DNA from 3 places in the Bacillus sp. NP247 genome. Region 2 is predicted to be linked to each of the others. Evidence: riboswitches for the same ligand, from Rfam matches in the RefSeq annotation. Region 2 holds a riboswitch; each other region holds the start of a gene.
The links. Region 2 has a riboswitch for S-adenosylmethionine ahead of KPL75_RS16160 (cyclase family protein). Riboswitches for the same ligand answer to the same signal wherever they lie in the genome.
Positions count from the first base shown of each region.

Region 1: it holds a riboswitch for S-adenosylmethionine, as region 2 does, so the genes downstream of both, KPL75_RS07985 (bifunctional homocysteine S-methyltransferase/methylenetetrahydrofolate reductase) here and KPL75_RS16160 (cyclase family protein) in region 2, are expected to answer to the same signal.
Region 3: it holds a riboswitch for S-adenosylmethionine, as region 2 does, so the genes downstream of both, KPL75_RS11635 (methionine ABC transporter ATP-binding protein) here and KPL75_RS16160 (cyclase family protein) in region 2, are expected to answer to the same signal.

Region 1 is NZ_CP076653.1:1,514,637-1,517,897, forward strand. It holds gene KPL75_RS07985 (bifunctional homocysteine S-methyltransferase/methylenetetrahydrofolate reductase) at 1-1,589, opposite strand, end outside; SAM riboswitch class I at 1,660-1,769, opposite strand; SAM riboswitch class I at 1,973-2,086, shown strand; gene metI (cystathionine gamma-synthase/O-acetylhomoserine thiolyase) at 2,180-3,261, shown strand, end outside.
Region 2 is NZ_CP076653.1:3,067,313-3,070,573, forward strand. It holds gene KPL75_RS16150 (ATP-binding protein) at 1-642, shown strand, start outside; gene KPL75_RS16155 (hypothetical protein) at 872-1,255, shown strand; gene KPL75_RS16160 (cyclase family protein) at 1,292-1,924, opposite strand; SAM riboswitch class I at 2,011-2,123, opposite strand; gene KPL75_RS16165 (PRK06851 family protein) at 2,272-3,261, shown strand, end outside.
Region 3 is NZ_CP076653.1:2,180,258-2,183,518, reverse strand. It holds gene KPL75_RS11650 (toprim domain-containing protein) at 1-139, shown strand, start outside; gene KPL75_RS11645 (thioredoxin family protein) at 143-451, shown strand; gene KPL75_RS11640 (hypothetical protein) at 604-948, shown strand; SAM riboswitch class I at 1,074-1,181, shown strand; gene KPL75_RS11635 (methionine ABC transporter ATP-binding protein) at 1,492-2,517, shown strand; gene KPL75_RS11630 (methionine ABC transporter permease) at 2,510-3,175, shown strand; gene metQ (methionine ABC transporter substrate-binding lipoprotein MetQ) at 3,198-3,261, shown strand, end outside.

The DNA.
Region 1 (3,261 bases), 1.6 Mb from region 2:
TCTGCATTCCGCTTACTTATTAATGGCATAATTCCAATAAAGATAGGTTGTTCCAAATGCTTTGTCGCTTCATACACTTCTTCAATTAACGCTATATCGTAAATTGGCTGAGTTAAGAAATACTCCGCTCCAGCATCTATTTTTCGCTCCATTCGCTTAACCGCTGCTTTTAAATGCCTTACATGCGGATTAAAGGCGCCTCCCACTGAAAACCTTGTTGCTGGACCAATTGATTTTCCTAAAATGGAACGCCCATCGTTCATTTCTTTAATCATTTTAATGAGCTCAATAGAGGACAAATCATATACAGAAGTTGCACCTGGAAAATCACCAACACGCGCTGGATCACCAGTTAAAGCTAGCACTTCCTCCATACCTAACACTGATAACCCTAGCAAATGAGATTGTAATCCAATGACGTTATGGTCTCTACACGTTAAATGCGTCAATACTGGAATATCGTGCTTCGTTAATAATGCACCCATAGCCATATTAGAAACGCGAGGCGATGCCAATGAATTATCTGCTAGAGTAATAGCATCCGCTCCAGCCCTTTTCAGTGCTCTTGCCCCTTCAAAAAAACGCTGCGTGTCTAACGTTTTCGGTGGATCTAATTCCACTACAACTGTCGTTTGTTTCTTTGCCTTTTCTGCGAGAGTAACATGAGCTCTCGAACGCTTCTCATGTGTATGGACCACTTTAGGCCTTTGAATCGTCTCTTTTGCTATTACAGGTGCAACATTTGCAATAGCACGTTTCATTCCTTCAATATGTTCCGGGGTAGTACCACAACAACCACCTAATAAACGAATACCTTGTTCAATAAAGTTTGGTGTCATCTCTTCAAAATACGCTGGACTTCCCTCATATACGTAGCGCCCCTCCACATAATTTGGGAGACCTGCATTCGGATATGCTGATAAATAGCCATTTTGAGGAATCGATATCATTTTGAAAGCTTCCGTCATATGAAGTGGCCCTAGTTGACAGTTCAATCCAACAACATTGGCACCGTAATCTAAAAGCTGTTTTAATATTTCATTGACATCATTCCCATTTTGAGTCGTACCTGCCTCATGTAACGCTAACTGAGCAACAATCGGAATATTCGTTTGTTTACGCAACACTTTAACGGCATGCAATAATTCAAATTCATCATAAAAAGTTTCTAATAGTAATCCATCAACCTGTTCTTCTAGTAAAGCACCTGCCTGTTCAAGTAGCATAAATTCTCTCTCTATATCAGTCGTTGTAACAGCACCAATATGTTTCATACCTCCAATTGTCCCTAAAATTGCATTCCGCTCTGTTATTGATGCTTTCGCAATATTCACTGCCGCTTTATTAATTTGGGCGACTTGATTTTCTAGACCATACATGCGGAGTTTCGCTTCATTCGCACCATACGTATTCGTTTGAATAACATCCGCTCCAGCAGCTACATATTGTTTATGGATCGATATAATTAAGTCTGGATCAGACAAATTCAATTCTTCAAAACTACTTTGTAAACCATGTGAATGTAATAAAGTTCCAACTGCTCCATCACCTATTACAATTCCTTTTGATAATAAATCTAGTAATTTCACGAATCTCCCTCATTTCTATCAATATAAAAACCCCCTCTTCACTTTGAAGAGGGGGACATAATTGTTCCTCCTCTTATTATGCAAAACACACGTTTTGCAGGTTTTAGCACCGTTTCAAACATTTAGTTTGAAGGTTGCCGGGTTTCACAGGGCCTTTCCCTCCACCGCTCTCAATAAGAGTTTGTCTTTATTATTTTATTTATGTAGTTAAAAGGAAATACGTTCCCCTTTTAACAATGTTTGTTAATTTTTTATAAATTTAGCATGCACTAAAATAAAAGTCAATGACACTTGCGGAAAAATAAAAATTATTTAAAATAAAGTTGCAATTCAATTATCTTTTGTTGTAAAGTTAAAAACATAATAAAAATTTCATACGAACATTCTTATCTAGAGAGGTAGAGGGACTGGCCCTATGACGCCTCAGCAACCATTAACATTCATTCGTTAATAAGGTGCTAATTCCAGCAAATTGTGAAAGATTTGACAGATGAGAAGAAGACTCTATTCAATCCGAAAGCCTTCTTCTTAGAAGGCTTTTTTTATTTTAAATTCACTTAGTCTTTCACTTTAAAAGGGGGAATTTTCACATGTCAACAATCGAAACAAAACTAGCACAAATCGGGAACCGTAGCGAAGCTACAACAGGAACTGTTAATCCACCTGTTTATTTCTCAACTGCTTATCGTCACGAAGGAATTGGTAAATCTACTGGCTTTGACTATTCAAGAACTGGAAATCCGACTCGCGGTCTTTTAGAACAGGCAATTGCAGATTTAGAAAGCGGTGAGCAAGGGTATGCCTGTAGCTCAGGAATGGCCGCTGTTCTCCTTGTCCTTTCACTATTCCGTTCCGGAGATGAACTTATCGTATCTGAAGACTTATACGGAGGAACATATCGTCTATTTTCCGAACATGAAGACAAGTGGAATATTCGATGTAGATACGTAGATACACAATCTATTAAACAAATTGAGCAAGCAATCACATCTCAAACGAAGGCTATTTTCATAGAAACACCGACTAATCCATTAATGCAAGTAACTGATATCGTAAGTGTAGCAAGTGTAGCGAAAAGGCACGGACTACTTCTTATTGTAGACAACACGTTCTATACACCTTATATACAGCAACCATTAACAGAAGGTGCAAATATCGTCCTTCATAGCGCAACTAAATATTTAGGCGGACATAACGATGTACTAAGCGGACTTGTCGTTGCGAAAGGGAAATCTCTTTGCGAGGAGCTTGCTCATTATCATAATGCCTCTGGTGCTGTCTTAAGCCCGTTTGATTCATGGCTATTAATTCGAGGGATGAAAACTTTAGCACTTCGCATGAAACAGCATGAAGAAAACGCTCATGCAATTGTTGCTTATTTAAATGATGAAGATGGTGTGACAGATGTATTTTATCCAGGAAGAGGTGGTATGATTTCATTTCGCCTTCAAGATGAAACTTGGATTAATCCTTTCTTACAATCTTTATCCTTAATTACATTTGCTGAAAGTCTTGGCGGCGTCGAAAGTTTAATGACTTATCCAGCAACGCAAACTCATGCCGATATTCCAGAAGATATTCGAACAGCACGCGGTGTGTGTAATCGTCTTCTCCGTTTTTCAGTCGGCATCGAAAATAGCAATGATTTAATTCAAGACTTAAAGCAAGCAAT
Region 2 (3,261 bases):
GCTGTAATTGGCACAATGTCTACAACAATTGCGCATGAAATCCGAAATCCATTAACGGCTTTGAAGGGATTTACGCAAATGCAAAAAGAAAAAAACCCTGAAGATATGATGAGCTATGAAATAATGCTACAAGAAATTGAGAGAATTAACGGATTTGTTAGCGAATTGATGTTATTAGGAAAACCAAAATCAATAAATTATGAATGGTGTAATATAGGGGGAATCCTTTTATATGTTGTGCAGTTAATGGAAAGTTATGCGAGTCAATATAAAGTGAAAGTCTATTTGCAAGTAGATGGAAATTTACCTGTTATAAACGGCGATGATAAAGAGTTAAAACAGGTGTTGTTAAATATTATAAAAAACGGAATAGAATCAATGCCAGAAGGTGGAGACATTCATATCCGTGCATACCAAAAAACGGAAGGACATTTGTGTATTTCTGTCGAAGATCAAGGATTTGGTATAGAGAATGAGAAATTAGAGAAGATTGGAAAGGCTTTTTATACAACAAAGGAGAATGGTACAGGACTTGGTTTAATGATTACATATAAAATTATTAAAGAACATCAAGGGAGTATCACAATTCAAAGTAGTATGGGTGTAGGAACGGAGGTGGAGATTTATTTACCGACAGTGTAGTGAAGTAGAAGAAATTATTTTTCAGAAAAGTGTTCTTCTTGTGTAAATATAAACATTTTATAAAATGTTTCAAGAAGGGTTTTTTTTATAAAATACTTCGTTTATAATGGAGGAAAATATCGACATGAGATTGGTTACTCATGTAACGGTTCGGTAGTGTTATGAAAAGAAAAGAAGGGGTGCACGCGCATCCTTTTTTCTATGCAGATATGATGAAAGGGGTGGTATGATGGAATTAACATTAAATTCGACTGTATGTTTACACACGATTCAATTTCGAAAAGAGCAAAAGAACTATATTGTCAAAGATACGATTACAGGAGAGACATATGAAATGCCGCCACTTTGGATTGATGCACTAGCAATGATGCGTGACGGTTTTTTATTGGGAGAAATTGAGGATAAATTAAAAGAAGAATATCCAGCAGAAGAAGTAAATATGGTAGCATTTACGAGGCAACTGTTAGAGCTGGAACTTGTCGAGATGGTAGATGGAGAAGAAATAGCTTGTACAAAGAAGAAAGATAAAGATTATTTAGCTTGGGTACGCCCAAGGGTGGAACAATTCTTTTTTAACTTAAATAAAAAATATAAAAGCAAAGGTCAGAAGTGATCTTTGCTTTTTTGTTGTCCTCAAGTAGTTCTTATTTTAAAAAATAACGGCAAATGCTCTTGCGAAAGCACCATCACTATTTTTAATTTTTAAAGGTGCTGCTGAGAAAAAGAAACGCTTCGTTTTAATGGCATCTAGATTTGTTAAGTTTTCAATTAAATAAATGTTATTCCCTAGCAATATGTGATGGATAGGTGATGTTTCTGTCGTTACCTCATCAGGAGAAATGAAATCTAAACCGATAGATTTTATTTTTAAATTAACTAGTTCTTCAGCTAATTCTTCAGAAAGATAAAATGCTTCTTTCGCATAAGCTTCTGTGTTCCATTTATTAGATAAATTGGAATGGAAAATAACAATATCTCCTTCCTTTATGTCGGTATTATTTAATACTTCCTTAGGTAATTTTCGTCCTTGAACATGTGTTACATCGATTAGAACTGCTTCGCCTACAAATTGGTCGAGAGGTAATTTATCAATTGTTGTTGCACCAGAGATGAAATGTGCAGGGGCATCGCAATGAGTGCCAACATGAACGACAGAATGAAAATCTGTAACTTGATATCCTGTTTCTTCAACACTTGTAATTGCTTCTAGTTGGATTTTAGGTGTTCCAGGAAATTGAGACATATTGTTTTCAAACGTTTGTGATAGGTCAATTACTTTCATTCTAAATACCTCCAATATATGTTTTAAAATAATAAAAAGCTCATCTTCCATAATCAAGAAAGGTGAGCTTTACATACAGTAGCTAAGCTTTATCTTCCAAAATGCAAAGCATTTTGCAGGAATTAGCACCTATTCAGTTTTTATAAACTGAGGTTGCTGGGCTTCAAAGGGTCGGTCCCTCTGCCTCTCTTGATAAAGGTATATTCAGTTTAAAATTTGTAATTTTTTGATATTTAAATTGTAATTCATTTCCTTTTCCGGTGCAATACAAAATAGGTATTCACCCAAACAAAGTTGCTCGCATATTGTAGCTTATGTAAGTAGACTGCTGCGAAGGGGTGGGTGCAGTGACAGGGAATGTATTGAACTATTTTGCTGGTGGAAATACAGCTAGAGGATTTTATAGCTTGTATGAAGAGAGTTTAAAGGGGCTAGATAGGTTGTTTATTTTAAAAGGCGGTCCAGGAACAGGGAAGTCCTCTTTAATAAAAGCCATTGGGCGTGAATGGGCTGGAAAAGGATATAATATTGAATTTTTACATTGTTCTTCTGACAATAAGTCGGTTGACGGTGTAATTATTCCGAAGTTAAATGTAGGAATTGTCGATGGGACATCGCCACACGTTATTGAGCCGAAAATGCCAGGAGTTGTCGAAGAGTATATAAATTTAGGGGTTGCCTGGGACTCGAATAAATTAAGAAAGCAGAAGTTAGAAATTGAACGATTTGTATCAGAAGCGAGTAAGGCTTTTCAATCTGCTTACGCATGTTTTAAAGAGGCGTTAGCTATACATGATGAGTGGGAGAAAATATATATTAATAATATCGATTTTAATAAAGCAAATGAACTAACAGATGAGCTGATTCAGAAGTTATTTGTAGATAAAAAGGGGAAACAATCGCTTGTGAAACATCGTTTCTTAGGAGCAGCTACACCGAAAGGAGCAGTTGATTTTGTTCCTAATTTAACAGAGGATCTACCACATCGCTATTTTATTAAGGGACGCCCAGGTTCTGGGAAATCAACAATGCTCAAAAAATTAGCTAAGGTAGCAGAAGAAAAAGGGTTTGAAGTGGAAGTATACCATTGTGGATTTGACCCGAATAGTCTTGATATGGTTATCGTAAGAGAATTAGGATTTGCAATTTTTGATAGTACTGCGCCACATGAATATTTTCCAAGTCGCGTGGGTGATGAAATTATAGATATGTATGCCCTTATTGTGACACCGGGGACGGATGAGAAGTATGCTACAGAAATCCGTGACGTCTCCATTCAATATAAAACAAAAATGAATGAGGCAATGTCTTTCTTAGCGAAAGCAAAATCAGTTCGT
Region 3 (3,261 bases), 890 kb from region 2:
ATTCCGAAAAGAATTTCCGCAAGCAGAGCATATTTATATTGATCGCTCGTATCGCGAGGTGGCGACTGCACCTTCTTCACATTTAGCAAATGTATTATGGGGAGCTGACATTGACGTTTATACAGAATATTTACGGTAAGGAATGATAGAAGTGATTGATTGGACAGGTGCCGAAGCTACAGCCCTAATAGGAAATGAAGAAAAAACAGTGTTATATGTGTATACACCAATGTGTGGAACATGCCAATTAGCAAAGAAGATGTTAACGGTCGTTGAGATGACGATTGAAGATTTGAAAATTGGGATGTTAGATTTAAATTATGCCCCGCATTTAGCGAAAGAGTATGGGATAGAAAGTGTACCGTGTTTACTTATTTTTGAAAATGGGACACTGATGAAGAAAATATATGCATTTCATTCGGTTGAATATTTATATACGGAATTAAAGTAGGCGGCAAAGTTTTTGCCGCCTCGACATATTTCTTGGGAAATATGTCGACATGCGTGATAGATACAGTATTTGTCGAGCGAAAGTAACAGGATTGCGCTTTAATAAGAGGGAATGGTATGTAATAGAAAGTGATATGAGGGATGTGATTTAGGATGAAATTATATTCTTTGCTTCAATCATTTGTAAATTACGCTAATGGTCAATATCATTTAGAACCGCTTTTAAGGCAAGGAGAAAGAACTGTTAATTTTCGTTTTGGAGATGAATGCTGTTCGTTACAAATTTCAAGAGATTATATAGAACTTTTGAAAGAGGCGAGAGGAACGGAACAAATCGTTTGTTTAGAGGAAGAGGATGTACAAAAATTAGTGACTGGAAATATGAGGTTGCAAACGTTAATGAGTGATGGACGGGTACAATATTCTGGAACGTATCGCACGATGTTATTAGTTGAATCGATGTTTCATATATGTAAACCGATGTCAGTCGGAGCTTAAAATTCTGAAGTTTCTTTTTTTGCGAAAATTTCTGTTGACACAGCGTGTGGATATTGATACAATTCAATTCATAAAATATAGACAATTTCATAAATTTTAAATCAGACGAAAATTTAATCTGATTTCTCTTATTAAGAGAGGTGGAGGGACTGTGCCCTGTGAAGCCCGGCAACCGTCAACTTATGTTGAAATGGTGCCAATTCCTGCAAAGCAAATGCTTTGAGAGATGAGAGAGAGGGATAATGTTGTTATATACGCATATAAACCTTTCTGCTTCTCTAGAAGCGGAAAGGTTTTTTGTTGTTTGAATGCGGAGGACATTCAAATAATAAGAGGAGCTATACCGATGGACTACACGCATCAGAAATAAAAAAATTGTGGAGTCTATCCAAAACTTTTAAGAAATCCAGCTCCAGCGGCTAGAACAGTCGGTCGTTTCATCCCTTCCTATGAGGCAAAAAGCGCCTCTACGTCTGGGATTCCAACGCCCTTTTGTTCTAAACGAGCCGCTTGCGCTTTTTATTTAAAAAAGGGGTGAACATCATGATTCTATTAGAGAATGTAAAGAAGATATATAAGGCAAAAAGCGGTGATGTCACTGCTGTAGATAACGCCAACTTACAAATAGAGAAAGGCGAAATATTTGGTGTTATCGGATATAGTGGCGCTGGGAAAAGTTCTTTAATCAGATTGTTTAATCAGTTAGAGAAACCAACTTCTGGCCAAATTACAATTGCGAATCGTGTCATTTCAGCGATTACTGGAAATGAACTTCGTAAGGCAAGACAAGAAATCGGAATGATTTTTCAGCATTTCAACTTACTTTGGTCAAGAACTGTGCGTGAAAATATCGCATTCCCACTTGAAATTGCAGGTGTCGATAAGGCGGAGAGAAGAAAACGTGTCGATGAGTTAATTCATCTTGTTGGATTAGAGGGAAGAGGAGACGCGTACCCATCTCAGCTAAGTGGTGGGCAAAAGCAGCGCGTTGGGATTGCAAGAGCGCTAGCAAATAATCCACAAGTACTTTTATGTGATGAAGCAACGTCAGCTCTTGATCCAGAAACGACGGATCAAATTTTAGATTTATTATTAGACATTAATAAGCGTCTCAACTTAACAATTGTATTAATTACACATGAGATGCACGTGATTCGGAAGATTTGTAATCGAGTGGCGGTAATGGAGAAAGGGAAGATTGTAGAAACAGGTCCAGTACTTGACGTATTCCGTAATCCGCAGCAAGACATTACAAAACGATTTGTACAGCAGTTAACGGATTCTGAAGATACAAATGAAACGATTGAAAGTTTAATTGAAAAATACCCAGATGGAAAAGTAGTTCGCTTGCAGTTTGTCGGTGAGGCTGTAGAAAGACCAGTACTTCAAAGATTAATGCAACGCAGCGATATAGAAGTTAGCATTTTGCAAGGAAATATCGCACAAACGAATAACGGTTCTTACGGAAGTTTAGTCGTTCATTTAAATGGTGAGGAAACAGCGATCCAGCAAGCGATAGAAGGAATTCATCAAGATCAAGTAGAGCTGGAGGTGATTGCACATGGATAAGTTAATCGCAAATATTGATTGGAATCAAATGTTAGAAGCAACTGGTGAAACGTTATATATGACGGCAATCGCAGCGCTTGCCACATTTGTGTTAGGACTTATTTTAGGACTATTACTCTTTATGACAGCGAAAGATAATTTATGGGAAAATAAAGCGATTAATACGGTGATTGGAGCATTCGTAAACATTTTCCGTTCTATACCGTTCATCATTTTAATTATTTTATTAATCCCATTCACAAAAATCCTTCTTGGAACAATTCTTGGAGCGAGTGCAGCACTGCCAGCTTTAATTATTGGCGCAGCACCGTTTTACGCGAGAATGGTTGAAATCGCACTTCGTGAAATTGATAAAGGTGTAATTGAAGCTTCAAAAGCAATGGGAGCAAAAACAAGCACAATTATTTTGAAAGTGTTAATTCCAGAATCGTTACCAGCGTTAGTATCTGGTATTACGGTTACGACAATTGCTTTAGTAGGCTATACAGCAATGGCAGGTGTTGTTGGTGCTGGTGGTCTTGGAACACTTGCTTACTTAGAAGGATTCCAGCGTGGAAATAACGATGTAACAATCGTTGCGACAATTTGTGTATTACTCGTTGTATTTTTAATTCAGTGGATTGGTGATAGTGTAACGACTCGAATAGATAAAAGATAGTGAAAACAGGGGGATATTTCAAATGAAAAAATTATTACTTACAGCACTTATTTCAACTTCAATTTTTGGGTTAGCTGCTTGTGGCG